Regions from separate parts of the Brevibacterium sp. Lmc1 genome, predicted to be linked through region 3. Evidence: riboswitches for the same ligand, from Rfam matches in the RefSeq annotation. Region 3 holds a riboswitch; each other region holds the start of a gene.
What was found. Region 3 has a riboswitch for thiamine pyrophosphate ahead of thiM (hydroxyethylthiazole kinase). Riboswitches for the same ligand answer to the same signal wherever they lie in the genome.

Region 1 (9,549 bases), 2.0 Mb from region 3:
TGCCCGAGGTCCCCCTGGCTCGGGTGGCCGTGTTCCGCGTGTTCATCTACCTCTTCATCATCATCGATGTGCTCACGATCTCCGGTGATGTCATCGCCCACGGCTGGACGCCGGAGTTCTACCAGCCACTGTGGCTGGCCCGGTTCCTTCACATTCCCGCCGTCAGCGTCCTCGGTGCGCAGATCCTGCTCACCCTCATCATCGTCTTCTCTCTGCTCGCCGCCGCCGGATTCCTTCAGCGCCTCAGCGGCTGGGCGGTGGCGCTCAGCTTCGGCGCGTGGATGTTCTACACGCAGGGCTACGGTTACGTCGCCCACGATCATATGGCGCTCGTCATCGCCGCCTTCGTCCTGCCGACGATCGGAACGGCGCGCTTCCGGGACGTCGGCACCGCCTCGGCGCGGGCCGGCTGGGCGCTGCGGATGGTGCAGATCTCCGTCGTCCTCACCTACTTCTACTCGGTGGTGATGAAGTGGATCGCCTCGGGCAACATCACCCACTGGGCCAACGGTGCGGTCATCATCTGGGCGCTCATGCGCCGCGGCGCCGAATGGTCGAAGCCGTTCCTCGAGTTGCCCGGTCTCCTCATCGCCGCGCAATGGGCGACACTCGTCTTCGAGTTCCTCTCACCCGTCGTCCTGTTCCTCAAGCGCAAGTGGCTGTACGGGGCCGTGGCCTTCTTCTTCCTCTTCCACCTCATGACCTACCTGGCGCTGGGCATCCACTTCCTGCCGACCGTCATCTGCTGGGCGGCGTTCCTGCCCCTGGAGAAGCTCGTGCCCAAGCGCTTCACCAGCACGGGCACCGCCTAATCCGCGGCGTCGTCGACCCGGCTGAGCGCGCTGATCACAGCACGCACCGCGACACGTTCAGCCGTGTCCGGACGCATAACCGCTACGATCCAGCGTGTCGTCGTCACCCCCGTCAGCGGCACCAGTGACAGTCCCGCATCGCGCGGCGTCGTGAACCGGGGGAGGAGCGCGACCTGGTCCGAGGAGGCGACGATCGCTTCGATGAGCCGGTTGTCCCGGATGCGTTGGACGACGTCGAGGTCGCGACCGGTGAGATGCTCGATCGAGGTGAGGATCGTGTCGAAGGGGTATCCGCGGGGCACTCCCACCCAGCGACAATCGACGACATCGTCCGGGGTCAGCTCGGCGCGATCGGCAAGCCGATGGCCGATGGCGAGGGCCACGTCGATTGGTTCGCGGGCGAGCGGGACGACGGTGAGTCCGTCGGTACCCAGGGGGCGTTCGGCGACGAGGCTGTGTGCGACGACGATATCGACATCTCGGGTCAGCCCCGCGAATTCGTGCTCGGCGAGGTCGACATCGTCCATGCGCAGATCGATGTGCGGGTGGTCCTCCCGCAGCCTGCGCAGCGCATCGGGGAGGAGGTGGGTGAGCGCGCTCGGCAGCCCGGCCAGGGCGATCTCTCCGACAGCTTCGCCGAGGTGGCCCTCCCATTGGGCCTGCACCCTCGCAAGCGTGCGGGCCACGTCCCGACCGCCGTCGGCGAGCAGTCGTCCTGCGGCTGTGAGCGTGAGTCCGCGACCGGCGGGTTCGACGAGAGCGTGGCCGATCTCGCTCCCGGCCTGCCTCAGCTGCTGAGAAACGGCCGACGGGGAGCGATAGGTGACATCGGCGACGGCGGTGACGCTGCCGTATTCGTCGAACAGGCGCAGCAGCTCGAGATGCTTCGGATCGATGACCATGAAGCCATGCTACAGAGTCAGTGAAGCACTCTGCGATTGTGCTTCATTGTTGTCGAAGTCGAGAATGGGGCCATGTCATTCAAGCACTGTCTGCTCGCCGCCTCGGTGGCGGTGATGTGGGGACTGAATTTCCTCGCCATCGATCTCTCCCTGGCCCAGTTCCCGCCCTTCTTCCTCGTGGCTCTGCGCTTCGCCCTGCTCGCGGTTCCCGCGCTGCTCTTCGTACCGAAGCCCGACGTCAAAGCGCGGTGGATCATCGGCTACGGACTCGGCTTCGGACTGCTGCAATTCCTCTTCCTCTACTGGGCGATGGCCGCCGGCATGCCCGCGGGACTCGCGTCCCTCGTCCTCCAAGCCTCGGGCCCCTTCACGGTGCTGCTGGGCATGACATTCCTGCGCGAGAGGGTACGCGGCTCGCAGATGGCCTTCCTCCTCATCGCGATGGCAGGGCTCGCCGTCGTCGGCTGGCAGCGCTTCGACTCGAACGCGAGCTTCCTGCCCTTCCTCCTCACCCTCGCCGGCGCCTTCGGCTGGGCGATCGGCAATATCTGCAACCGGCAGGCTCACACCACTGAGCCGATCAAGCTGACGATGTGGATGTCGCTCGTCCCGCCCGTGCCGATGCTCGCCCTCTCCCTCCTCGTCGAAGGACCGGCGAGGGTCGGCGCATCGTTTTCGGGACTGACCACACCGACAGGGCTGCTCGCGATCGCGGGACTGCTCTACACCGTGGTCATCGCGACGATCCTCGGTTCGGGCGTGTGGTCGTGGCTGATTTCGCGCAACCCCGCCGGAGTCGTCGCCCCCTTCTCGATGCTCGTGCCCGTCGTCGGAATGAGCGCGGCGTTCGTCTTCCTCGGCGAGCGGGTCACCGTCGGCGAGCTGTGCGGGGCCGTCCTTGTCATCATCGGGGTCCTCGGCGCGGGTTTGAAGGCCGCGAAAGGGGCGCGGATTCTCGCCGCCGCTGAGGCGGTCGTGCCGGTGAGCGCGCCAACGGAGGATTCGACGCGGGCGATTCCATCAGGGCCAGTTGACAGGTGTTCGCGTAGCCTGAGGTCATGACCGCCGATGATGCGCCTCCGACCCTTCATGACGACCGCCTGTCCGCCGAGGATCTGCTCGCGTCCCCGCGGGGACGCTCGCTCGTGTTCGGGCTGGCCCTCGAGCAGGTCGAGAGTTTTCCGTGGACTGGCGATGAAGAAGCCCCAGGCGCGGAGGCGGTGGTGCGCAATCTGAGGTGCCTGTGCCCGATTGCGCCGACTTGGAGTGCAGTTAAGGAAGCCATGTCCGACGTAGTCGACGCTGCAGTGTATTGGCAGCCTCCTGATGATGACGATTGGGGGACCGCGGAAATCGGCGAGGTGCGCGAGGCTCTGCGTCCTTTCGCCGAGATGCTCGTTTCCACGGGCTTGCTAGATGCCTGGTCGAAGCCACTCGATCCCGATGATCAGTGGGCGCTGGGCTGGGACGACAAAGAACTCAATGAAGTCAATGGACGCCACACAGGACTGCCCGCGGTCTTCGACCTCGAGACAGGCCCGACGGATGAGCGCATAGAAATCACTCTGACCGATCTATACCCGCCTCTTGACGAAGACGGAACGAGGCTCCCCTGGGGATTCGACGAGTGGCTCGCCTCTGTCCTCACCACGGAAACCCGTTACCGTCACAACTTCGCCAAGGACCCCTACGACGAGCTCACCGGCGAATGGTGGTCGACCCCACCCCATGGCCTCTGGTCGTCGACGGGAACGTGGCCGGATGGAACCCCGATCGGCCTCGAACTCGTTGAGGATGACCTCGGTCTCGAACGCGCCCGAACCTGCCGTCTGCGCCTGCGCCCGGACGCCCGCATCGCCGAGATCCGCCGTCCGGAGGACTGGGCGGATCTGTGCCGCCGCTACCCACTCGACGTCACCGCCCAGCGCCGTCAGGTGTGGTTCGAGACCACCGGTCGCAGGGGACGCTGGGTCATCCCCGACTGGACACGCGTGGCCGAGGAATACGACGGTGTCCACGTCGGTCTCGCCGGCTATCTGCGGGCGGCAGGTGCGGTCATCGATGTGGCGGAGGGCCACCTCGGTGAGGATCCGGATCCGGACACAGTCCCCACCGCGGGGAACACGGACGATCGGACCGCGAGCCTCATGGCGGGCTGGCACCCGGATACGACGTTCTGGCTGAACGACGTCATCGAAGCAGTCACCGAGGTGGCCGAATGGCACTATGACAGCGACGCTGATCGGTGGGTGCAGGACTGAGTGAGCTGAATGAAAGTCAGTCGCCCGGGGCCAGGCTCGGAGCTTCCGTGATCCCGAACCGGGACTTCAGGGCGCGACGGGCGGCGAACCATCCGTTCATCCCGTGCACGCCCGGTGCCGGCGGGGTCGCCGCCGAGCACAGGTAGGCGCCGGGGACGCCGAGGCTGTAGTTGTCCCAGCTGGTGCGCGGGCGGGCCATCATCCGGTAGAAGGAGACGATGCCGGTGGCGATGTCCCCGCCGATGTAGTTCTGGTTGTGCCCGGCCATCTCGGAGGCGGGGATCGCGTTGTGCGCGACGATGCGGTCGCGGAAGCCCGGGGCGAAGCGTTCGAGCTGGCGGGTGATGTACTCGGTCGGGTCGAGCGGGCAGTCGAAGGGCACGTGCGCATACGTCCACAGCGGTCGCAGGCCGTTCACCTCGCGGGATGGGTCGAAGACGGTCGGATCCGAGACGAGGCACACGGGATCGGCGGGCATGCGACCGGACATCACCTGTGCCTCGGCGGCGGCCATCTGCGCCCGTGAGCCGCCGATGTGGATAGTGCCGGCACGGCCGACGTCGGGGTCGGACCAGGGGACCGGCCCATTGAGGACGAAATCGACCTTGGCCGCGGCGTTGCCGTGTTTGAAGCTGCGCAGGGCTTTGTCGACGTGGCTCGGGATGAGGCCGGAGAAGATCTGCGCGGCGTTCAGCGCCGAGGTGTCGAGCAGGTAGGCGCGGGCAGCGGGCATGTCCGATACGTGGTCGATGCGCGCATCCGTGTGCACGGTTCCGCCGTGGGCTTCGAGGTCGGCGACGAGGTAGTCGATGATCGACTGCGATCCGCCGATGGGGGAGGGCCAGCCGCCCGCGTGGGCGACGGTAGAGAGCATCGTGGCCGTGGCCGCGGTGCCCATCGCCGGCAGCCCACCGATTGCGTGCGCGGCGACACCGGTGAACAGGGCCTGGGAGGATTCATGGGAGAGCGGAATGTTCCACGCCGGACTGGCCTGGGACAGGAGCCGCAGGCCGAACTTCACGACGTTCGCGATGCCGGGAAGATCGCGCAGGGTCTCCGGCACAGAACGTTTGTCACCGAGGGAGAGCCAGATCGCGTCATCGACCCGGTCGAGCAGCGGAGCGAAGAAACGCCGCCATTCCGGTCCTGCCGCGCCGAGGTGGTCGACCGTCTTTTCGAGATCGTGGAAGGCCAGCGCGGCGGGTTTGCCGTCGAGGGGCTGGGCGTAGGAGATCTCGGGGGTGGTGAACTCGAGGCCGCGGGCACGCAGGTCGAAGTCGACGAAGAAGGGGCTGGCGATGGCCAGTGGGTGGACGGCCGAGCAGATGTCATGAGTGACGCCGGGGGCCAGACCGAGGTCGAGGGTGCGTGCACCGCCGCCGATCGTCGGCTGAGCCTCGTAAACTTCGACGCTCAGCCCGGCGCGGGCCAGGGTGACGGCGGCGGCCATGCCGTTGGGACCACTTCCGACGACGACTGCATCTACACCTGTGCTCATGGGGCCAGTCTAGGTCAGTGAGATGGACGGCTGCGGCGTGCGTTCCCTGGCGGCTCAGTTGTCGTACACGTTGTCGAAGAAAGCGCATTCGAGGTCGACGGCGTGCCGCCACACGCGGGTCAGGGACTCGGCGGCTTCGGCGTCGCCGGAGGGGAAGACGCGTTCGAGTTCGTCGACGAGGAACTGCACCCACCCGTGAAAGGCCTCGCCTCGGTGGAGATCGATCCAGCCTCGGTGAATATGTCGCGGCGGCATGTCCATCCGGGACTCGGCCCAGTCGAGATAGAGCCATTCGGCGACAACGAGGACGACGAGCAGCTGCGGATACGACGCCGAAGCGACTGACGAGTCCATGAGATCGCGGAACCCAACCGTCGGGGCGGTCAGTTCCGGGTGGAGATAATCGGCTGTATCGACTCCCAACTCGGCGAAGGAGTCGACGAAATAGGTGTCCTCATCGGCGACGAGCATTCCCAGCTGTCGGGCGAACCGCAGCTTCGCCTCGAGTTCATCGGCGTGGGCCACGCACGCGCCGAGCATCGACAGAAACGACTCGAAGAACTGATAGTCCTGCACCAGATAGTCGCGCATCACGGCGTCGTCGATGCTGCCGGCGAAGAGATCCTGGACGAATCTGTGTTCGACGGCTCCCGCCCACTGCCAGCTGGTCGAACTCACCAGTGCTGATACCGCTCCGTCGGCGTCCACGGTGATCGATGTGTCGAAATCTGTGGTGGTCATTGCTTGTCCACTCCCTCCGCCGGTGCTCACCGGATCAGGTTCAAAGGGTCTGCATGCGCACTCTCAGCGCCGGTCCTTTCGGCGCTCCCCTGTAGCACTTCGACACTATCATCGGGATAAGGTGTGCTGTCAGAGCGAACGGGCCAGGGCTGGCAGATCAGGGCCGGTCGGGCCCGGACCGGCGGATCAGGGTCGGCCGGGCCCGGACCGGCGGATCAGGGTCGGCCGTTCCAGATCGCGATTGTCGAGCACCCATGTGGCGTTTTCCCACGGAGCAGCCTCGGCGAAGTAGAGTCGCTGACCACCGACGTAGCGGCGATTCGACTCATCCTCTGGATCGGCATCGAAGGCTCCGGCAAATCGCTCGTTTCCTCGTGGGACCGAGACTTCAAACGGAACATCGACCCAGATGCTCGCATCCCAGAGATCCACAAGCTCGGGACGATGGAGGAAGATTCCCTCGACCAGGAGGACGCAGTCGTTCGGCAGGCTCCGAGGTTCGGGCGCTATCGGCCGATCCTTGTCGACGTCCCACACGGCTGGAACGACCGAGTCGCCTCGTCGAAATGGTTCGACGACGGATTCGACGAAAGCTCCGTAATCATAGGAACGGCGATAGAAAGTGTCTGGCCCCTTGCCTTGGGCGTACCGGATCGCCCGAGGGTGGTGGAACGCGTCGATGCTGATGGCGGTGACCCGGCGGTCGGAATCTTGTCCAGGAACGTCCGCAGCGGTCTCGGCCAAATTCACGAGCTCGTGAGCGAGCATCGTCTTCCCCGCACCGTCGACCCCATCGAGGGCCACGAGAGCGCGTTGCCTAGGCCGGACTGCGCGGAGATCGGCGAGCAGGTGACGTAGGACCGTGTCCCGGGACCTCACCTGGATGCGGACCCGGCGAGCGGCACGGACGGTGGGGCCGCCTCGGCGAGGGCATCGGCGATGAAATCGGCGATACGGTCCGCGGCAGGCTGACGGCCTGCCGACTGTTCGGCGGACTCGACGGACGGGTTGTAGTTCGTGTTCGTGTTGATGTCGTAGACGACCTGACGGCCGTCGGCGGTCTCGATGAACTCGACGCCGGCGATCTCGATGCCGAGGTCGGCCAACAACGTCTCGAGCCGAGCGATGAGCGGTGTTCCGGCCGTGATCTCCTCACGGCGGGCGAACTGGGGGACCGCCTCGACGTCGGGATCGGCCCCGGCACCCGGAATCGTGCAGGCATCGGCCGGGCACAGCTCGAATGACCCAGCCGAGACGTCGACGCGCACCGCATAGTGGAAGCGTCCGCCGATGACTTCGGCACGGGTGATGAACGGCTGGGCAGGCTGCACATATTCCTGGATGAGGGTGATGCCGTCGATCGGCGCATTCGCTCCACCGGGCGCGAACTCATCGGCGACCGCCTCAAGCTCGGCGTGGGAGTCGAAGCGACGCACACCGAGGCCCTTGCCGCCCTGATTGTGCTTCGTGATGAATGGGGGAGTGAAGCCGGCCGCGGCGTCGACGAGCGCCCGCGGTCCGAACGCGGCGGCGGTGCGCGGAACATCGAAGCCCCGGCCGGCCAGCTCGCGATGCTGACGGACCTTGCTCACCTCGAGCTCGTAGACATCGCGACCGTTGATGACTCGGCGGCCGGCGGCGGCGAGCCAGTCGAGGACCGCACGCCCGTACTCCTTCACATGCGGATCGGTCCGGGTGTGCGCCGACGCCGACAGCCGCGACCAGAACACCCCCTGTGGGGGCTCGGCGTCGAGATCGATCGTGGTCTCGGGCAGCAGCCATTCGACGTGTGCGACGCCGAGGCGGTCGAGCGCATCCGTGAATGGTGCGATCCATTCCGGATTGTCGTGGATGATGTGCACCGTCGGAGTGCCGCCGACGGGCAGGGCATGAGAACTCATCGCGAACCTTCATCGTGTGGAGCCGGTGCGGCCGAGAGTACGCGGAAACATCGGCGGATCTGCTCAACAATCCTACGCCCTGGTGTCCAGCCCTTCGCTGTGTCAGTGCGGCGGCGTAGACTCGGGGCATGGCTATCGCAAAGCAGCCCGTTGTCGTGCTCGACGCCCCTGACGCCGGTGAACTCGCAGAGTTCTACGGCAAACTCCTGGACTGGTCGGTCACCGTCGAAGAAGACGGCACCTGGGCAGAAGTCGTCTCCAATTCGTGGCCGCCGATCTGCATCCAGCAGGTCGAGGACTACCACGCACCCAGCTGGCCCGGGCAGGCCCACCCGCAGCAGATGCACCTCGACGTCATGGTCGATGACCTCGACGTCGCCGAGGAAGCCGTGCTCGAGATCGGCGCAGGCAAGGCCCCAGAGCAGCCGGGAGAGACGTTCCGAGTGTTCCTCGACCCGGCCGGCCACCCGTTCTGCCTGTGCAAGGGATGACCGGCCCCGCCCAGAGCTGATCCGGAGAGACCGACGGCGCTGATACGCGCCGGCTCAGACCAGGTCGGCCTCCTCGTTGAGCTCCTGGGCGAGGTCCTTCGCCTCTTCCTTCGACGCCGCCGACGGAGTCGAACCCCACAGCGGACGACGATTGCTCTCAGGCACGAAGTGGATCGTGACGAGCCCGATGACTCCAGCGGCCATGAGGTAGATCGCCGGCCACATGAGGAATCCGGTGGCGTTGATGAGCGAGGTCATGACGAACGACGTCGTGCCGCCGAACAGCGAGATCGAGACGTTGAACGCGATCGCCAGTGCACCGGCGCGGACCATCGTCGGGAACAGCGACGGCAGAGTCGAGGGCATCGTAGCGCTGAAGCAGATGAGGCTGAGCCCCATGATGAGCAGCCCGAGGAAGACCACGAAGTCGTTGTGCCCGCGGATGAGCCACAGTGACGGGAACGAGAGCACGATGAGCGAGAGCGCTCCCGCGCGCACAACGGCCTTGCGGCCCAGCCTGTCCGAGAGCTTGCCGATGACCGGGATGAGCGCCAGACAGCAGGCCATGACGATGATCTGCAGGACCTGCGAGGTCAGTTCTGAGACTCCGCCGCTGCCCTGGAGGTCCTCGACCATCGGGAAGTACACGGGAATGAAGGAGGTGAGCATGTAGTTCGTCACGTTCCACGCCAGCACCAGACCACAGCAGGCCAGCAGGTTCGGCCACAGCTTGAAGATCTTCTTGAACTCGCCCTTGGCGTGGTTCTTCTGCTCCTCCTGTTCGGAGAGCTTCTCCATCTCCTTGTAGGCAGGAGTGTCCGCGAGCTTCGTGCGCAGGTAGACGCCGATGAAGCCGAGAGGCAGAGCGACGAAGAACGGGATCCTCCAGCCCCACGACTCGAGGAACTCGGGAGTCGAAACAGCCTGCATGATCGTGGCGACG
Region 2 (9,549 bases), 1.7 Mb from region 3:
CCTGTGCTTCCTCGCCGCCGGCGCGCTCCTCTACCTGCAGCCGCTGTCTATGATGGTCGGCTTCGCGGCCCTTGCCCTCGCCGTCGTCATCCACCTCATCCTCCGACGCAAGCCGGCGACCTCCTCGGCGACGGGAACTGCGGTTGGACCGGCCGCCTCGGCGACGGGAACCGTGACAGGAGCGGCCGCCTCGGCGAAGGACGAGGCACCGGCGAATGCGGTCGACCCGAGTACAGCCGAAGCGGACGGATCCGGTGACGGATTTTCCACCGAACCACCCTCGTCCGGAACACCGGCCGGGACCAACTGAGAAAGGGACGAAGTCCATGAAGCGAACAAGGACGTTCACAATCGCCGCTGCGGCCCTGGCCGCAGTGCTGACGATGAGTTCATGCGGTGGCAAGCGCGAAGCCGAGCCCGCCGCAGAAGGCGGAGACGGCTGCACCGCCGCCTCGGGGCAGATCACCATCGCCACCGGCAACTCGACCGGCGTGTACTACGTGCTCGGCGGAGGTCTGGCACAGGTGATCTCCGACAACTCCGACCTCAAGGCCACAGCGTCGGAGACCGGCGCCTCCGTGCAGAACCTCCAACAGCTGTCCAGCGGCGACTTCGACATCGCGTTCTCCCTGGCCGATACCGCTGCCGACGCAGTGTCGGGGGATGCGGACTTCAAGGAGGCCGAGGACATCTCCGCGCTCTCGCGCATCTACGACAACTTCACTCACGTCGTCGTGCGCAAGGATGCCGAAATCGACTCGGTCGAGGACTTCAAGGGCAAGACGATCTCGACCGGTTCGCCGAAGTCCGGCACCGAGGTCATCGCCAACCGTCTCATCGAATCGGCCGGACTCAAGGACGGGGACGTGACCAAACAGCGCCTCGACCTGTCGAAGACCGTCGACGGGATGAAGGACGGAACCATCGACGGCATGGTGTGGTCCGGCGGACTGCCCACGGCAGGAGTCACCGATCTCTTCACCTCGAACGGCAAGGACGTCGAGATCCTCGACATCTCCGACCTCGAGGGGAAGATGAAGGAGATCAACCCCGTCTACGAGGTGGCAGAGATCCCCGGTGACACGTACAAGGGCGTCGACACGGTGAAGACGATCGTCACCCCGAACGTGCTCATGGTCCGCAATGACATGGACGAAGGCACGGCCTGCGCTCTGACGAAGCTCCTCTTCGACAAAAAGGACGACCTGGTCAAGGTGCATGCCGCGGCGAAGGAGATCAACCTCGACACCGCCGAACCGCCGGAGCCGATCAAGCTGCACCCGGGCTCGCAGAAAGCACTGGACGAGCTGAATAAGTAAGTGCGAGTTGCCCAACCGCTCGTTCAAGGCGTGGCGCGTCTGTCGATCTGTGTACAGTCCGATAGGCGCGCTCCGCCTTGAACGACGCTGACGAGGAACGGAGCACCCCGCTACGCACGGCGGGCCGTGCGACCCTCGGGCAGTTTTCGCCGGGGCCGTCGGCCCTCCGTTGTTCTGAGGGCCGACGGGCGGGATCCGGCCCGGAGCCGGACTCAACCTTCCCGCAGGCCGACGGTCGGATCGGGCAGGTAGACCTCTCCGCCCGATGCGAGGAACTCGCGGCTCTTCTGCTGCATTCCCGCCAGGGCCTCCTGCGCCTCGGCGCTGCCGTAGGTATCGCGGATGTCCTGGGAGATGCGCATCGAGCAGAACTTCGGACCGCACATCGAACAGAAGTGCGCGGTCTTCGCCGGTTCCGCCGGCAGCGTCTCGTCGTGGAACGCCTCGGCGGTCTCCGGATCGAGGCCGAGGGCGAACTGGTCCCGCCACCGGAATTCGAATCGAGCCTTCGACAGCGCATCATCGCGGGCCGTCGCCCCCGGGTGGCCCTTCGCGATATCGGCGGCATGCGCGGCGATCTTGTACGTGATCACCCCGGTCTTGACGTCGTCACGGTCGGGCAGCCCGAGATGCTCCTTCGGGGTGACGTAGCAGAGCATCGCCGTGCCGTAGCGGGCGATCTCCGTCGCCCCGATCGCCGAGGTGATGTGGTCGTATCCGGGCGCGATATCCGTAACCAGCGGACCCAAGGTGTAGAACGGCGCACCGTGACAGAGCTCCTGCTGACGTTCGACGTTCTCCCGCACGAGGTGAAGCGGAATGTGCCCGGGCCCTTCGACCATCACCTGGACGTCGTGGGCCCACGCGCGTTCGGTGAGTTCGGCGAGAGTGTCGAGCTCGGCGAACTGGGCGGCATCATTGGCATCGGCGATAGAACCCGGGCGCAGTCCGTCGCCGAGCGAGAAAGCGACATCGTAGCGAGCGAAGATCTCACAGAGTTCATCGAAGTGGGTGTAGAGGAAGTTCTCCTCGTGGTGGGCAAGGCACCAGCCGGCCATGATGGACCCGCCGCGTGAGACCATCCCGGTGACCCGGTCAGCCGTGAGAGGAACGTAGCGCAGCAGCACACCGGCGTGCACGGTCATGTAGTCGACACCCTGCTCGCACTGCTCGATGACGGTGTCGCGATAGATCTCCCAGGTCAGCGCGTTCGCATCGCCGTCGACCTTCTCCAGCGCCTGATAGATCGGGACGGTGCCGATGGGGATCGGCGAATTGCGGATGATCCACTCCCTAGTGGTGTGGATGTCATTGCCGGTCGACAGATCCATGAGGGTGTCGGCACCCCACTTCGCGGCCCACCGCAGCTTCTGCACCTCCTCGGCGATGGAGCTGGTGACCGCGGAATTGCCGATGTTCGCATTGATCTTGACGAGGAACGCCCTGCCGATGATCATCGGCTCGGATTCGGGGTGATTGATGTTGTTCGGAATGATCGCGCGACCGGAGGCGAGCTCGGCGCGCACGAGTTCGACATCGCACTGCTCGCGAAGCGCCACGAACCGCATCTCCGGGGTGATGATGCCCTGCTTTGCGTAGTGCATCTGGGTCACCGTGCGGCCGGACTTGGCCCGACGGGGGACCGGTTTGCGTCCCTTCCACTGCTGCGACGGGGCACCTCGGCGGACGGCGGCACGACCGTCATCGGCGATGCGGTGGCCGCGGGCGTCATACGTCTCAGTGTCGAGGCGGTTCTCGATCCACGGGAATCGCAGAGCGGGCAGTCCCTCTTCCGGAATGCTGCCCGGCCCGACGGTGCGGTAGACGTCGACGGGATCGTTGGCCCGACCGTTCGAGTCCTCGAGCTCGATGCGGGTCACGGGAACGCGGATGTCGTGTTCCTCGTCCTCGACCCATGCCGGCGAATGCGTCGGATACTGCTCGAGGGTGAACTGGTCGTGCGAATCTGCGTCAGACGAAGTCGTGGCAGGGGCAGGTGTTTCAGGGGTGAATGCAGTCATCTGCAGTCCTCACTTCCTACGCCGGTATCAACCGGATCAGGTTCTACGGTCTCGGACGATCCAGTCCGATCTCAGCCCTTGCAGCGGGCTCCCGTGGGGTCGTGCCATTCCTATCACGACTGACGCAGTGAGGACAACCGTGGCTCCTTGAGCGACGGGAATGGGGTCAGCCGCCCTGGAGGAACGCCTTCGCAGCGGCGCCGAGGGCGACGACGTCGGAGACCGCGACCATTTCGCGTGCCGAGTGCATCGAGTACAGAGCCGGGCCCACATCAACGGTCGTCATGCCCAGCCGGGTCGCGGTCAGCGGTCCGATCGTCGACCCGCAGGGCATCGCATTGTTCGACACGAAATCCTGGTACTCGACCCCGGCGGCCGCGCACGCCCGTGACCACACGGCGGTGCCCACCGCATCCGTGGCGTAGCGCTGCTGAGCGTTGAGCTTGAGCAGGGGACCGCCGCCGAGGCGGGGGCGGACATGCGGATCGTGCCGTTCGGGATAGTTCGGATGGGCAGCATGCCCGGCATCGGAGGAGACACACACCGAGGTGGACATCGACGCGAGATAATCGCTGCGCGTCGACTGCGGCAGCAAGGAGGCGACGATGCGCTCGGTGACGTCGGCGAGGAACGGACCGCACGCGCCCGAGCGCGAATTCGACCCGATCTCCTCATGATCGAACGCCGCGAACAGTGGGATGCCGTCGAGCCCGTCGGCATCGAGCTGGGTGAGCGCGGTGACGCCGGCGTGGACGGACAGGAGGTTGTCCAGCCTCGGCGAGGCGAAGAACTCCTCGGCGGCACCGAAGAGGGCCGGCTCCTGAACGGGAATCGTGTAGACATCGTGGCCGACGACGGACTCGGCATCGACCCCGGCAGAGGCGGCGAGCAGTTCGATGATGTCCGCCTCGGCGAGGTCGGCCAGACCGATGACGGGAGCGGTGTGACGCTGCTTGTCCAAGGTCAGACCCTCATTGACCTGCCGGTCGAGGTGGATCGCGAGCTGCGGGATGCGGGCGATCGGCCCGGTGCGGGCGAGCACGATGCTGCCGTCGGCGAGGCCGAGCCGACCCGCGAACGCGAGCTCACGATCGAGCCACGAATTCAGCAGCGGCCCGCCGTAGATCTCCACCCCGACCTGCCGGGTGCCTTCGGCGGTGAACTCGCCGCCGGGTTTGAGTTTGAACGCCGGGGAGTCGGTGTGGGAACCGAACACGCGGAACCGGGGAGCCGCCTCGGTGACGGTGGGATTCATCCACGCGATGAGCGCGCCGTCGCGGATGACGTAGTGCCCGGTTCCGGGCGTCAGCGCCCAGGGAACGGACTCGTCGAGGCGGGAGAAACCGGCCTCTTCCAGGCGTTTCGCCGCGGTGTCCACCGCGTGGTAGGAGCTGGGAGATGCGCTGACGAAGTCGCCGAGGTCGGCCGCTGTCGTCGCGGCCACATCCGGTCTCGGGAGTGATTCATTCATTTCCCCAGCCTATCGTTTGCGGTAGTTTGGAGGTGAAGAAGATCAGGTCTCAGACGCCGGGTTGCCACCGGGTCCGAGAATCAGGCGGGGGCAGCGACCCTGCGACCGCACCAGCGACGGCAAGGAGTGTTCGACGTGAACCAGTTCGTGACGGAGTGGAACACCTGGCGCGACTCACGGAACTCAGCCCTTGCGAAACCGTTCGGCTGGCTCAGTGTCGTCGGACTCCACTGGCTCGACGCCGAATCGACCTGGACCGACGCCCCCGGCACGTTCACCGTCGACGACGGCTGGGTGACCGTATCCCTGAAGACCGGAATCAAGGCCGGCCCCGCAGCCGAGACATTCGACCTGCTCAGCAAGGTCGACAACGGTGAGTCAGCTGCCGGTGGGAACGGGACGAACGGGACGAACGACACGGGTGTGACCAACTCGGGGCCGACCCGTGCGACCAGCCCGGCCGTGCCCAGCGACACCTCGACTCTGCCGAGGGTGATGGACCAGTCCGGTGTGGGCGCGGCTGCGGCAGACGCTGCGGGTGCCGACTCTTCTGCCGGAACGGGCGCCGGATCCGATGCGGGGTCCGATGGCGGATCCGACTGGCACGCAGCAGCGCCCGCCAAGCCACAGGTCCGCGTGGAAGAGAACGGGTTCAGCGCGAAGCTTCCGAACGGCGGCTCGCTCAACTGGTTCACCGTCGGCAACGTCCTCTACGAACTCATCGATCGGGGCGGCCGCCTCGGCGTGCGTGTGCGCAATTCGAAGTCCCCGCTGCTCGGGAAGTTCTTCGAGGTTCCGGTCTTCGACCCGGACCCGGACTTCGTCTTCCTCGCCCGGTTCACCAGGTTCGACCCGTTCAAGACCTACACCATCGAAACCGCCCAAGAGGACCTGCAGCTGCAGACACAGGCGGCGGGAACCGTCACCTTCGAGACCTCGCACGGTGAGGTGAGCCTGCTCGCCACCGGGTGCCCGAAGACCGGACTCCAACTGGACTTCCACGATTCGACGAACGGGAGCACCACCGCCGCGTGGCGGACCATCGACCTCGGAGTGCCGAATCAGGACGGGTCGCTCGTCATCGATTTCAACCGTGCGGTGAACTACCCGTTCGCGTTCACCTCGTTCGCCACCTGCCCGGCCCCGATCGAAGGAAACGTCGTTCCGTTCGACGTCACCGCAGGTGAGCGGCGTCCTCCATTCTTCTACTCGGAGGCCGGGATCAACGTGCCGTTCCTCTTCTACGTGTGGTGGGACGAAGAGAGCGCCGAGGTGACGCGCCCCTGGTATTCGCGTTTCGGCCTCGACATCACCATCCTCAACCCCAACCACGACGACGGGCGGATCTCGCTCGTCGGCTTCGACGGGGTCGCGATGTCCGGCGGGGATCTGTCGCCGCTGGGGCGCAAGGCCCGGTCGCGGCTCATCGATGTCGCCACCGAAGCGCTGACTTCACGGATTCCGGTCATCGGCATCGGCGCGTACTCGGCGTTCGTCATCCAGGCCCAGCGGGAGCTGCGTTCGCAGCAGGGCTACGTCGACGGCATCGAAACCGAATACGAGGCGCCGGCGGACCGTCTGCTCATCGTGATGAACAACGAGCTCGACCCGAAGCAGGCCGGTTTCGACATCGTCCACACCGACGCCAGCGGGCTGATCTATGTGGAGATGCCCTTCAACATCCCGCTCGAGTCCGACCGCACTGAGGTCGAGGACTTCCAGTCGGCGATGGAATCCGGTGCCTCGATCACGAGCTGGCAGGAATTCGACTACCGCATGGTCGCCCTCATCCGCCACCACCGCTGACGGCCGGCTCCCAGCCTCAGTCCCAGCGCCCGTTTCCTCCCAGAACTACCTGACGGCGGCCCAGCAACCTCGCGCGAGGTTGCTGGGCCGCCGTCAGGTAGCAATTACCAGATGGTGACTCGCTGGTCGGGGGCTAAGTACATGCCGTCGCCCTCTGCCACGCCGTAGGTGTCGTGGAAGGCGGTCATGTTCTTCACGACCTGGTTGCAGCGGAACTCCTCCGGCGAATGCGGGTCGATCGACAGCCTGCGCACACGCTCCTCGGTGCGCATCTTCGACCGCCATGCCTTCGCCCATGCCTCGAAGAACGCCTTCGCCTGCTCGGCCGACGGCGCCACCGGCACGCCCGGAGTGCCCGCCCGTTCGCCGAGTTCGAGCTCGAGCGCCTTCCACCCGATCGACAGACCACCGAGGTCGCCGATGTTCTCACCGACCGTCAGCGCCCCGTTGACGTGCTGATTCGGTTCGAGACCTGTCGGGACCAGCTCTTCGTACTGGGCGATGAGTGCGTTCGTGCGCTCCTCGAACAGGGTCCGATCCGATTCGGTCCACCAGTCGACGAGGTTGCCGTCACCGTCGTAGCGCGATCCCTGATCGTCGAACCCGTGACCGATCTCGTGGCCGATGACCGCGCCGATCGCTCCGAAGTTTGCGGCCACCTCACCGGAGGCGTCGAAGAACGGCGGCTGGAGGATGGCCGCCGGGAAGACGATCTCGTTCATCACCGGGTGGTAGTAGGCGTTGACCGTCTGCGGGGTCATCAGCCATTCCGTGCGGTCGATGGGCCCGCCGATCCGCTTCACCTGCCGCACATGCTCGGCCTGCGAGCAGCGACGCACGTTGCCCACCAGGTCGGAGGAGTCGATCGCGGCCGGGTACTCCCGCCACACCTCCGGGTAGCCGACCTTCGGGGTGAACTTCGAGAGCTTGACCAGGGCGCGTTCCTTCGTCTCCTCGCTCATCCAGTCGAGCTCGCGGATCGACTTGTCATAGGCCTTGATGAGCATGCCCACGAGGTGGTCGATCGCGTCCTTGGACGACGGCGGGAACTCAGCTGAGACGTAGAGTTTGCCCACGGCCTCACCGAGGTAGCCCTCGACGAGGCTGACCCCGCGCTTCCAGCGCTCCCGCAGGGCAGGAGTGCCCGAGAGAGTGCGGGAGTTGAAGTCGAAGTTCTCCTCGACGAACTCATCGGAGAGCAGCGAGGCGGTGTCGGAGACTACGACGAAGCGCAGCCACGTCTTGATGGTCTCGATGTCGGTCTCTGCCCACACCTTCGCCATGCCCGTGACGAATGAGGGCTGGGAGACCACGAGGTACTTCAGATCAGACGCATCGGCGGTGAGGATCCCCAGGTAGGAGTCGAAGTCGAACTCGGGTCCGAGGTCGCGCAGCTCGGAGATCGAATACTTGTTGTACGTCTTCTCCGCATCACGGCAGGCCACGCGGTCCCAGTGGTGGCGTGCGAGTTCGGTCTCGAACGTCATCACCTTGGCGGCCACCTCGGCGTCGGAGATTCCGGACTTCTCGCCGAGGCCGGCAAGGGCCGCGATCTTCTGTACGTGGGCGAGGAATTTCGCGCGCACCTCGGCGTGGTCGTCGTTGAAGTAGTAGTCCTCGTCGGGCAGGGAGATGCCGGCCTGGACGAGATAGAGGGCGTAGACGTCGGAGTCCTTCGCATCGGCGGTGACGTACCCACCGAGCAGACCGCCGATACCCTCGGTCTCCAACCGGGCGAGAAGGGCGGCGAGCTCAGACTTGTCCTCGGCGGCGTCGATAGCTGCGAACGTCGAGGTCAGCGGGGCGACTCCTAGTTCGTTGATGCGATCGACATCCATGAACGAGGTGAACAGGTCGGCGACCTTCTGCCCCTCGGAGCCCGGCTCCTGCGGGGCGTCGGACACGGAGGTGATGATGTCGCGGACCTTGGTCTCTGCGGTGTCGAAGAGCTCACGCATGGCTCCGTCGCCGGCCCGGTCATCGGGGATCGTGAACGAGTCGATCCACTCGCCGTTGATGTGCTGGTACAGGTCGTCCTGAGGCCTGATCGAGGTCAGTGAGGTTTCAGAAGTCATGGCCCCACAGTATCGTGATCAGAGCCCCGCACGCCCTGCCCGAGGAGGAGATATGAGTCTGGCATCCGTCGTTTTCGTGTGCACCGGCAACATCTGCCGATCCGTCACCGCCGAACGTGTGCTCTTACATCACCTGGCCGATACCGGCGCCGAGGCGGTCGTCGACTCCGCCGGCATCAGCGACGAGGAGGCCGGCAACCCCATCGACCCACGTCAGGCGCGTGTGCTCGCCGCGGCCGGCTACCGCACCGACGATCACGTCGCTCGGCAGATCACCCCCGAATGGTTGGCCGACCGCGATCTGGCGGTGGCGATGACCGCCCGCCACTATCGTGCCCTGGAGCGGATGATCTCAGGTCTTCCCGCCGAGGCGGCCCCGGAGCTGCGGATGCTACGCGAGTTCGATCCGCGGGTGGCCGGGGTCGAGGGCGACGGTGTTCCGGCGCCGGATGTCGAGGATCCCTGGTACGGCGAATTCAAGGATTTCGAAGAAACTCTTGAGACAATTGAAGTGTCCGTGCCGGGAATCACGGATCGTCTGCGCGCGCTGGCCGCGAAAACTCAGTGATACTAGTAGGCACAAGCTTGCTGACACGACCGACATCGCAGGTACGCCTCGAAGGAGAAACTCTCATGACTCGTCTCATGACACGACAGAACTGGTCCGCTCTCAGGCTGGGCTTCGCCGCCCTGCTGGTGGCCGCGATGAGCGTGTTCGCATTCGCCCCCGCCGCCAGTGCCCATGATCAGCTGGTGTCGTCGAATCCCGAGGACGGTGCCGAACTCGATCAGCAGCCCAAATGGCTCGAGATGACCTTCTCCGGCGACATCCAGGAAGTCGGCTCCGAGGTCAAGGT
Region 3 (9,549 bases):
AAGGTCAGCTGCAGGGCAAGGGCGAGAAGCCGATCGCGATCTACTCTGCCAACGACGGCACCGCCGGTGGCGTCATCGCCGCAACGAAGAAAGCCAAGGTCGAACCCGTCGTGACAGGTCAGGACGCCGAGGTCGACGGTCTGCAGAACATCCTCAAGGGTGACCAGTTCGCCACGATCTACAAGTCGATCCCACCGCAGGCCGAATTCGCTGCGAAGGCCGCAGTGGCCCTGGCCGCTGGAGAGGACGTCGATGCGGGAACGACCTATAAGGACACTCCGACGGACTTCGTCGAGGCCAAGGTCGTGACCAAGGACAACATCAAGGACATCGTCGGCGACCAGATCAAAGCTGATGACATCTGCACAGGCAAGGTGGAGAAGCTCTGTGCCGATGCCGGCGTGAAGTGAGCGCGTGCGCGTTCACAATCTGACGTGCCCGACCTCGAGCCGGCGACCGCCACCGGTCGCCGGCTGCCGGGGTCAACGACTGCGACAAGTAGGAACAGATGACATCAGAGACACCCGACCCGGCAACTGAGGCGACGCGGACGCCGGGCAGCGACAGCGAGCCGGTGCTCGAACTGCGCGGAATCAACAAACGGTTCGGTGCAGTCCAAGCCCTGACCGACATCCATCTCAGCGTCGGTCGCGGCGAAGTCGTCGGCCTCGTCGGCGACAACGGCGCCGGCAAATCGACCCTGATCAAGGTCATCGCCGGAGTCCACGCCGCCGATGACGGCGAACTCATCATGAACGGGACGGCGCAGAGATTCTCCTCCCCGAAGGATGCACAGAAAGCCGGAGTGGCCACAGTGTTCCAGGATCTGTCCCTGTGCGAGAACCTCGACGTGGTGGCCAACCTGTTCCTCGGACATGAGAAGACCCGCGGCGGCGTCCTCGACGAAGTGACGATGGAAGCCAAATCCTGGGAGCTGCTGCGCAGCCTCTCGGCAAAGATCCCGAGCGTGCGCGTACCGATCGCGGCCCTATCCGGCGGTCAACGTCAGACGGTCGCGATCGCCCGGTCCCTCCTCGGCGAACCATCCTTGGTCATGCTCGATGAACCGACGGCGGCACTCGGCGTCGCCCAGACGGCCGAAGTGCTCAACCTCATCGAACGGCTCAAAGAACGCGACCTCGGCGTGCTGCTCGTCAGCCACAATATGGCCGATGTGCAGGCGGTGTGCGACCGGGTGCACGTGCTGCGGCTGGGCAAGGACGCCGGTGATTTCCCCGGTGACGAGCGCACCGATGTGCTGGTCGCCGCGATCACCGGAGCCAGCGACAATGTCGTGACCAAACGCGCCGCACGGAGGGGTGAGCGTCGATGACCCGCAATTCCTTCATCACCGATGAGCGGATCTCGTCCGAAGGCGTGATCGGCACCTTCGTCCGCCGGGTCAAAGAGGGGCAGCTGGGGTCGTTCCCGGTCATCCTCGCACTCATCGTCATCGTCATCGTATTCCAGTCGGCCGACTCGAACTTCATCTCTCCGGCCAACCTAGTCAACCTCTCCACTCAGGTCGCGTTCCTCGCGATCCTGGCTCTCGGCATCAACCTCATCCTGCTCCTCGGCGAGATCGATCTGTCTCTGGCGCAATTGGGCGGTTTGGCCGCCTCGCTGCTCGGTGTCTTGGTGGTAAGGCAAGGTGTGCCGCCGGCCTTGGCGCTGGTCATCATGCTGCTGCTCGGCCTGGTCGTCGGCGCGATTCAAGGTTGGTTCTTCGCCGTCGTCGGCATCCCGGCGTTCGTCGTCACCTTGGCCGGTCTGCTCGCGTTCACCGGTCTGACTCTGACGACATTGGGCACGCAGAAGAACCTGTCGATGTCGGACACCTTCGCCTTCGACTTCGCCAGCTTCTACTTTCCTGCGATCTGGGCCTATATCTTCGGCGCCGTCGCGATCATCGGCTTCGGCGGCGGCATCATCTATTCGAAGCTGCGCCGCCACCGGGAGGGTCTCAGCGCTCCGAGCTGGACCTCTGTGATCGTGCGGATCGTGCTGCTGGCCGCGATCGTGTTCGGGTTCCTCATCCTCGTCAATCAGGACTTCGGTCTGGCGATGCCTTTCTTCCTCATGATCGTCATTGCGATCATCATCGACCTCGTGCTGCGCAAGACCCGCTACGGTCGTTCCATCTACGCCGTCGGCGGCAAGGTCGAAGCTGCACGGCGTGCCGGCATTCGCGTGACCTGGGTGCGCATCAGCGTGTTCATGGCAGCCGGAGTGCTGGCCGCATTGTTCGGCTTCATCAAGACCGGTGTGACGACAAATGCGGGATCGACGCTGGTGAGCACGCAGGACCTACTCAATGCGATCGCTGCAGCTGTCATCGGCGGCACCTCGCTGTTCGGCGGACGCGGAACCGCCTGGGCAGCCGTGCTCGGTGCTCTGGTCGTCGGTGCGATCAACAACGGTCTCTACCTCATCGGCTTCAACTCCGATGCGCAGCAGATCATCACCGCACTCGTCCTGCTCACCGCCGTCGTCATCGACGCGCTCAGCCGCCGCGGACAGAGGTACGTCGGGCGCGGGTAGTGGGGCGTGAAGCTCCCTCTGCCGACCGCTCGCCTTAGCGTCGAGCGCGCAATGCATAGCTTGATACAGCGACGTTGAGTCGAGCGGTCGGTGCTGAGCATCCAAGCAGAGTATGGAGTCGCCCGTGTCCGACCGGGCTGATACAGTCGGAGCCAATGACATGGGGTGCCTCATGAGGATCCGTGCGCACCAAAGAGTTGCGCACGGAGGACACCGAGGCTGAGAGAACACCCATCGAACCTGATCTGGGCCATACTAGCGAAGGGATCGTCATGGTTGACTTCGACCTGCGTTCTGCGAATGCGCGACTGCGCGCAAGCAATCCACTCATCCAGTGCATCACGAACACCGTCGTGCAGCAGTTCAGCGCCAACGTGCTCCTGGCCATCGGCGCCTCCCCGGCAATGCTCGACCACGAGGCCGATGCCGGACAGTTCGCCGGGATCGCAAGCGGAGTCCTCGTCAACTTCGGCACCGCCTCGAACCACCAGCTGCTCGCCGCCGATGCCGCCATCGACGTCGCCAACACCGCCGGAAAACCCTGGGTCCTCGACCCCGTGAGCGTCGGCGCCGTCGACTTCCGCACCTCCCGCATCCGCCGCGCCGCCGCCGATCACCCGACCGCCATCCGCGGCAACGCCTCCGAGATCGCCGCACTCGCCGGAGTCGGACTCGGCGGTCGTGGAGTTGACTCCACCGACGAAGTCGACGCCGTCCTTCCCGCCGCCGCGAAACTGGCCAGAGAAACCGGTGCCATCGTCGCTGTCTCCGGACCAACCGATGCCGTCGTTGCCCACATCGACGGCACTGACCACGTCGCCCGCATCTCCGGCGGACATGAGTTCATGCCGCTCGTCATCGGCACCGGCTGCTCACTCGGTGCCGTCACCGTCGCCTACCTGGCCGCCGTCCGAGCCGGACTCGCCGACCCCGACGCCGACGTCTCAGCCGTCAACGCCACTGAGCAGTCCGCGAACGGTGGGGCCGCCTCGGCGAAGTTCGAAGCCGTCGTCGCCGCCCACGCCCACTTCGCGGTCGCCGGGGAACTCGCCGCCGATGGTGCGAAGGGTCCGGGCAGCTACTCGGTGAACTTTCTCGACGCACTCCACACCGTCGACGGTGACCGACTCGCACAGGCGAGAATCGGCCTCGACACGCTCACTTCTGCGAATGAAACCGCCGGCGAAGGCGTCCAGGCATGACCGCCGGATCCGCCCACATCGCTGACAACCCGGCTGACGACGGCGCGACCGTGAACGACCGAGACGGCTCGGCCGACCGCTTCGCCGGAATCGACACGCGCCTCTACCTCGTCACCGACTCCGCGCAATGCGAGGCCGCCGGCCGCAGCGTCGCCGAGACCGTGCAGGCCGCCGTCGCCGGGGGAGTGGGCATCGTCCAGGTCCGCGACAAAGACATCGACGATGCAGGCTTCTATTCGCTCACCCGCCAGGTCATCGCCGCCGTCGATGCCGCCACCCGCGACACCGACCGCACGGTCCCCGTCGTCCTCAACGACCGCGTCGAGGTGGCCCGCCGCCTCATCGATGAAGGCGAGAACGTGCACATCCACGTCGGCCAAACTGACACCACCGTCGTCGAGGTGCGCGCCGCCCTGGGTGCGGAACCGCTCATCGGTCTCTCGGCCGCGAACAGCGACGAATTCGTCGCCGCCCGAGACTCCGGAGTCGTCGACCTCGTCGGCATCGGACCGGTCTATGACACCTCCACGAAAGCCGACGCCCCCGACGGAATCGGACCGGACCGCCTCGGGGAACTGGTGGCAGAAGCGGGCATCCCCGCGGTCGCGATCGGCGGCATCAACGCCGATCGTGCTCCTGACCTGCAGGGACGTGGGCTGATCGGGATCTGCGTGGTCTCGGCGATCTGCATGGCCGACGATCCGAAGACGGCAGCAGAGGAGCTGCTCGCCGCATACGCCGGGAGTGCACAGTGACAACCCGCCCGCCGATCACCCTGTCCATCGCCGGCACCGATCCCTCCGGCGGTGCCGGAATCCATGCCGACCTCAAGACCTTCACCGCGCGGAAGACCATGGGCACGACCGTCATCACCGCCCTCGTCGCGCAGAACACGCACGGTGTGTCCCGCGTCTATCCGATCGACGTCGATTTCGTCGCCGATCAGTTCGACTCCGTGCTCGGCGACCTGCCCGTCGATGCGACGAAATCGGGGATGCTCGGCAGCCGTGACCTCGTCGAACTCGTCGTCGATCGCGCCGCCGAAGGCCGGCTCGGCTTCTATACCGTCGACCCGGTGATGATCGCGACCTCCGGCCACCGCCTCCTCGAGACCGATGCCGTCGAGGCCGTGCGCACCCACCTGCTGCCGGTCGCCGACCTCATCACCCCCAACCTCCCCGAGGCGGCCCTGCTGATCTCCGACGACGAACCCGAAGCGCAGACGACTGAAGCCATGCGTGACCAGGCTCGGCGCCTGCTCGAACGCGGCCCCGGAGCTGTCCTGCTCAAGGGCGGGCACGGCAGCGAGGACGAGGTCATCGACATCCTCGCCACCGCCGATGGCCAGGTCCGCGAGTTCACCCACCCCCGCGTGACGACGATGAACACGCACGGAACCGGGTGCACTCTGTCAGCCGCGATCACCGCCGAGGTGGCCGTCCTCGGCCGCGAACGCACAGAGATCGGGTCGGACATCCTCGGCGAGGCCGTCGACAATGCCCTCGATTATCTTGCTCGCGCTCTCACCTCGGCCGCGGACTGGCAGCTGAGCCTCAACCCGGAGGGCGCCCACGGACCCGTCGACCACCAGGTCGACATCGTCCGCGGTCGACCCGCCTGACATATCCATCCCGCCAGACCACCACCTCACGCGAACCGCCAACTCAGTCGATCCACCACGTCATACGAACCACCACGTCATACGAGCACAAAGGAGTTCCCATGACCGTCACCTTTACCGCCGGCCCATTGACCACCCAGCTGTGGGACCGTGTCCGCCCCATCGTCAAGCAGATCGAAGAGCTGCCGTTCCTCGCCCAGCTCGCCGACGGCAGCCTCGATCCGAAGGCCTTCGTCAACTACATCTCGCAGGACAGCCTCTACCTGAACGGATACGCCAAGGCCATGTCGTTCCTGGCCGCGAAGACCGTCGACCGTGACGAATCCCGATTCTGGGCCGGATCCGCCGCTGAGGCGATCACCGTCGAAGAGGAGATGCACGGAGAGCTGCTCGCCGATGCCCGACTCGCCTCGGCGCTGGAAGAACTCACCGCGGAAGGCTCCCGTTTCAAGGCCTCCCCGACGACGCTGGGTTACGTGTCCTTCCTCGTCGCCACGGCCGCCAGCCGATCCTACGGCGAAGGCGTCGCCTCAGTGCTGCCCTGCTTCTGGGTGTACGCCCATATGGGCAAGGTGCTTGTCGACCGGGCCGGGCAGATGGCCGACGACCACCCCTACCGCACCTGGGTGCAGACCTACGACTCACCCGACTTCGACGAATCGACCCGCCACGCCGTGCAGATCCTCGAACAGGAACTCGCGAAGGCACCGAGCGAGGAAGCCGCCCGCATGCGGGCGGCCTTCGAGCAGGCCTGCGTCTTCGAACTCCACTTCTGGGCCTCGGCACACGCCATGCAGAACTGGGACGTCTCCGTGTTCCTGCCCCAGGAAGTCACCGTCTGATTCCAGGGAGCATCGGATCCCCCTCGCCGAGGTGGCCCTGACCTTGAGTCGGTCACCTCGGTCGGCGGGCGGAAGCGTTCCCGCCTCAGGCGCGGGAGGCTCCATAAGGGTCATCCGGGTAATGAGTGAGCGGACCGAACGATCCGAGAGCATGCCAACCGCGGCGCAGAGTCGTCCACAGAAGCACGTGATCGACCTCGATGAGGGGCACTCGGTCGTGCTTCGGGCAGGCGAACCGACCGATGAAGAACACAACGGTCGCAAACATCACTGCGATCATGAACAGAATCAAAAGATCCATGGCGGCCCCCTCACATCCTGATACGAATGCCTCTCTTTTAGTCTCGCCCCAAAATAAAGAGAAAGATAGGGCTATCCCACCTGGTGAGCGTGAAGGTGATCAAAATCAACTCGGGTGTGAGACGCCGTTCATGCAAAGGATGAGGCGAGGCTCTCGGCAGCGCTGATGACGGCTCGGGCGGCCGCTCGTCCCTGGTCGGGGGTGATCGAGGACGGGAAGGTGAAGCGCACACTCGTCTGCGCGACCTCGGGCGCGACCCCTAAGGCCGTGAGCACATGGGAGGGCTCATCGGAGCCGACCGCACAGGCGGAACCGCTCGAGGCCGTTACCCCGAGGCGTTCGAGCTCGAGCAGCACTGCCTCGCCGGAGGTGTTCGAGAAGCAGAACGACGCATGATTCGGAGTCCGAGTCGCCCGGCCGTCAGGGCCGGCCGTGCCCGCCGCGCCCGTCAGAAACGACCCGGGGACATGGCTGAGCACTGTGGAGATGAACTCATCGCGGATGGCTCGGACACGATCGGCGGCCTCATGCCGATCCGCCTCGGCGAGTTCGAGTGCCGTGGCGAACGCAACGGCCAAAGCCACGTTCTCCGTGCCCGATCGTCGGCCCGACTCCTGCCCGCCGCCGTGGATGAGTGGTTCGACGGGGACGCGGGCGCGGATCGCGGCCACACCGATGCCCTTCGGCGCCCCGACCTTGTGCCCGGCCAGGCTGAGCGCATCGACGCCCAATCCGGTCAGCGGCAGCCACCCGGCCGCCTGCACGGCGTCAGTATGGAAGAGAGCACCGGCCTCATGGGCGATTCCGGCCAGGGTCGGAATGTCGGCAACGGTGCCGATCTCATTGTTCGCATATCCCACGCTCACGAGCACGGTGTCCGGGCGGATCGCCGCCGTGAGGGCTTCGGGGGTCACGGTTCCATCGGAGGTCGGGGCCACCTCGGTGACGGTGAATCCGTGGACGCGGGTCAGGAATTCCACCGAGGCGAGCACCGCTTCGTGTTCGATGGGAGAGGTGACGATATGTCGCCGAGGCGGCACCGCGGTCCCGGCCCGACCCTCGGGCTGAGCCCGATCTTGGGTGTGCGATCGACCCTGGGTCTGAGCCCGATCCTGAGTCCGAGCGCCGAGGGCCATACCGATGATTGCGAGATTGTCCGCCTCGGTGCCGCCGCTGGTGAACGTGATGTCCGTGGCGCGCATGCCAAGCACCTTCGCCACGCGAGCACGGGCATCGGCGAGGGCTTCGGCGGGTCCGCGCCCGAATTCGTGGTGGCTCGACGGGTTGCCGAACGCCCCGGCCAGATACGGCCAAGCGGCTTCGAGGGCTTCCCTGCGCACGGGAGCCGCGGCCGCGGTGTCGAGGTAGAGGCGTCCGGTCATCTCAGGCCTCGAGGGAAAGGTCGAGACCGAGGTCGATCGCGCGGACACTGTGGGTCAGCGCGCCCGAGGAGATGACGTCGACGCCAGTGGCGGCGATCTCCGGGATCGTCTCCAGGGTGACGTTGCCGCTGGCTTCGACTACGGCGCGGCCGCCCACGAGTTCGACGCCTTCGCGCAGCTGAGCCGGGGTGAAGTTGTCGAGCATGATGATATCGGCGCCGCCGTCGAGCACTGCGGGCACCTGGTCGAGCCGGTCGACTTCGACCTCGATCATCGTCGTATGCGGCAGACGGGCGCGGGCGGTGCGGATCGCCTCGGCGACGCTGAGTCCGGCACCGGTGAGCACGGCGAGGTGATTGTCCTTGGCCATGACCGCGTCGGAGAGGCCGAAACGGTGGTTGTGTCCGCCGCCGCAGACGACGGAGTGCTTCTCGAACGCGCGCAGCCCCGGAGTCGTCTTGCGGGTGTCGACGATGCGCGCCCGCCCGGCGGCGGCATCGACATAGGCGCGGGTCTGGGTGGCGATTCCGCTCATGCGCTGGCAGAAGTTCAACGCGATCCGTTCGGCCTGCAGCACCGCCCGAGCGGGACCGGCGACCGCGGCAAGCACCTGACCTGCGGTGAAAGCGTCTCCATCGGCGGCGGCGAGGTCGACCGTGACGCTCTGGTCGACGAGTGCGAAGGCACGGGCGAAGACCTCGATTCCGGCGAGCACCCCGTCTTCGCGGGCACGCAGCTCGGCCCTCGCCGAGGCGGCGGCGGGGATGAAGACCTCGCCGGTGATATCTCCCCAGGGAGCGTCTTCGTCAAGGGCTGTGCGCAGTGCGGAATCGATGGTTGAAGCGGTCAGCATGCGGAGGCCTCCTGAAGCAGAGCGGTGGGCGAAGTGGCGGTGGACGGCGCGGTCGTCGACGGCGTGAGTGTCGTATCCGTGCGGGTATGCGCGCCGAGGCTGTGCTCGCGGGCCAGGGCATGCCGAGCCATATGTTCGGCGATGAGGGCGAGATTCGCGGTCTCGAGTGCGTCGGCGAGGGCCGCAGCCGGGGTGGTGGGGTGATCATCGGCGCTGTGGGCACGGTTGGCGGAGGTGCCGGCATTGCGGGCCCCGTCGTTGCGGGCACCGTCACCGAGGCGGTCGAGCAGGGTCCGCAGGCCCGTGGCGGTGCGCTCCACGCCCAGATGAGCCCAGGTCAGGTCCTGCAGCTCGGTTCGTGTCAGTGCCGTCTGGTGGAGTGAACGGGACTGGGGGAGTGGGAGTTCATGGTCTCTGTTGACCGGCAGTGCGTCGATCGCCGCGGCGGCGCGGGCGGCGAAGACCGCGCCCTCGAGCAGAGAGTTCGAGGCCAACCGATTGGCTCCGTGCACTCCGGTGCACGCGACCTCGCCGACCGCGAAGACTCCGTGGATGCTCGTGCGACCATCGCGATCCGTGGTCACCCCGCCCATGAAGTAGTGGGCGGCGGGAGTGACGGGGATGAGGTCCCGGGACAGATCGAGACCGTGAGCGGCCAGACCGGCAGTGATGCTCGGGAACGTCGCCTGCACATCCGGGACGGCCCGCGCATCGAGGAAGCACGGGCGTCCGTCCTGAGCCGCCTGGCGACGGTGCAGGGCGAGTGCGACGACATCACGAGAAGCGAGCTCGGCGCGATCATCGATG

Region 1: linked by a shared signal. The riboswitch ahead of AC239G_RS03855 (TenA family protein) and the one ahead of thiM (hydroxyethylthiazole kinase) in region 3 are both predicted to bind thiamine pyrophosphate.
Region 2: linked by a shared signal. The riboswitch ahead of thiC (phosphomethylpyrimidine synthase ThiC) and the one ahead of thiM (hydroxyethylthiazole kinase) in region 3 are both predicted to bind thiamine pyrophosphate.

Annotation. Positions count from the first base shown of each region.
Region 1 covers NZ_CM172803.1:901,334-910,882, forward strand. Annotated here, with positions in the region: gene AC239G_RS03830 (HTTM domain-containing protein) at 1-812, shown strand, start outside; gene AC239G_RS03835 (LysR family transcriptional regulator) at 809-1,714, opposite strand; gene AC239G_RS03840 (EamA family transporter) at 1,787-2,776, shown strand; gene AC239G_RS03845 (hypothetical protein) at 2,773-3,975, shown strand; gene AC239G_RS03850 (phytoene desaturase family protein) at 3,992-5,473, opposite strand; gene AC239G_RS03855 (TenA family protein) at 5,528-6,214, opposite strand; TPP riboswitch at 6,209-6,315, opposite strand; gene AC239G_RS03860 (nucleoside/nucleotide kinase family protein) at 6,401-7,018, opposite strand; gene AC239G_RS03865 (ATP-grasp domain-containing protein) at 7,090-8,115, opposite strand; gene AC239G_RS03870 (VOC family protein) at 8,244-8,606, shown strand; gene AC239G_RS03875 (MFS transporter) at 8,661-9,549, opposite strand, start outside.
Region 2 covers NZ_CM172803.1:591,485-601,033, forward strand. Annotated here, with positions in the region: gene AC239G_RS02585 (TRAP transporter permease) at 1-310, shown strand, start outside; gene AC239G_RS02590 (TAXI family TRAP transporter solute-binding subunit) at 327-1,319, shown strand; gene thiC (phosphomethylpyrimidine synthase ThiC) at 1,532-3,340, opposite strand; TPP riboswitch at 3,336-3,444, opposite strand; gene AC239G_RS02600 (M18 family aminopeptidase) at 3,507-4,811, opposite strand; gene AC239G_RS02605 (DUF1684 domain-containing protein) at 4,947-6,617, shown strand; gene AC239G_RS02610 (M13 family metallopeptidase) at 6,722-8,692, opposite strand; gene AC239G_RS02615 (low molecular weight protein-tyrosine-phosphatase) at 8,745-9,260, shown strand; gene AC239G_RS02620 (copper resistance CopC family protein) at 9,326-9,549, shown strand, end outside.
Region 3 covers NZ_CM172803.1:3,103,977-3,113,525, reverse strand. Annotated here, with positions in the region: gene AC239G_RS13955 (substrate-binding domain-containing protein) at 1-410, shown strand, start outside; gene AC239G_RS13950 (ATP-binding cassette domain-containing protein) at 509-1,333, shown strand; gene AC239G_RS13945 (sugar ABC transporter permease) at 1,330-2,541, shown strand; TPP riboswitch at 2,693-2,826, shown strand; gene thiM (hydroxyethylthiazole kinase) at 2,814-3,743, shown strand; gene thiE (thiamine phosphate synthase) at 3,740-4,498, shown strand; gene thiD (bifunctional hydroxymethylpyrimidine kinase/phosphomethylpyrimidine kinase) at 4,495-5,364, shown strand; gene AC239G_RS13925 (TenA family protein) at 5,466-6,206, shown strand; gene AC239G_RS13920 (hypothetical protein) at 6,292-6,507, opposite strand; gene AC239G_RS13915 (cysteine desulfurase family protein) at 6,636-7,889, opposite strand; gene nadC (carboxylating nicotinate-nucleotide diphosphorylase) at 7,891-8,742, opposite strand; gene nadB (L-aspartate oxidase) at 8,736-9,549, opposite strand, start outside.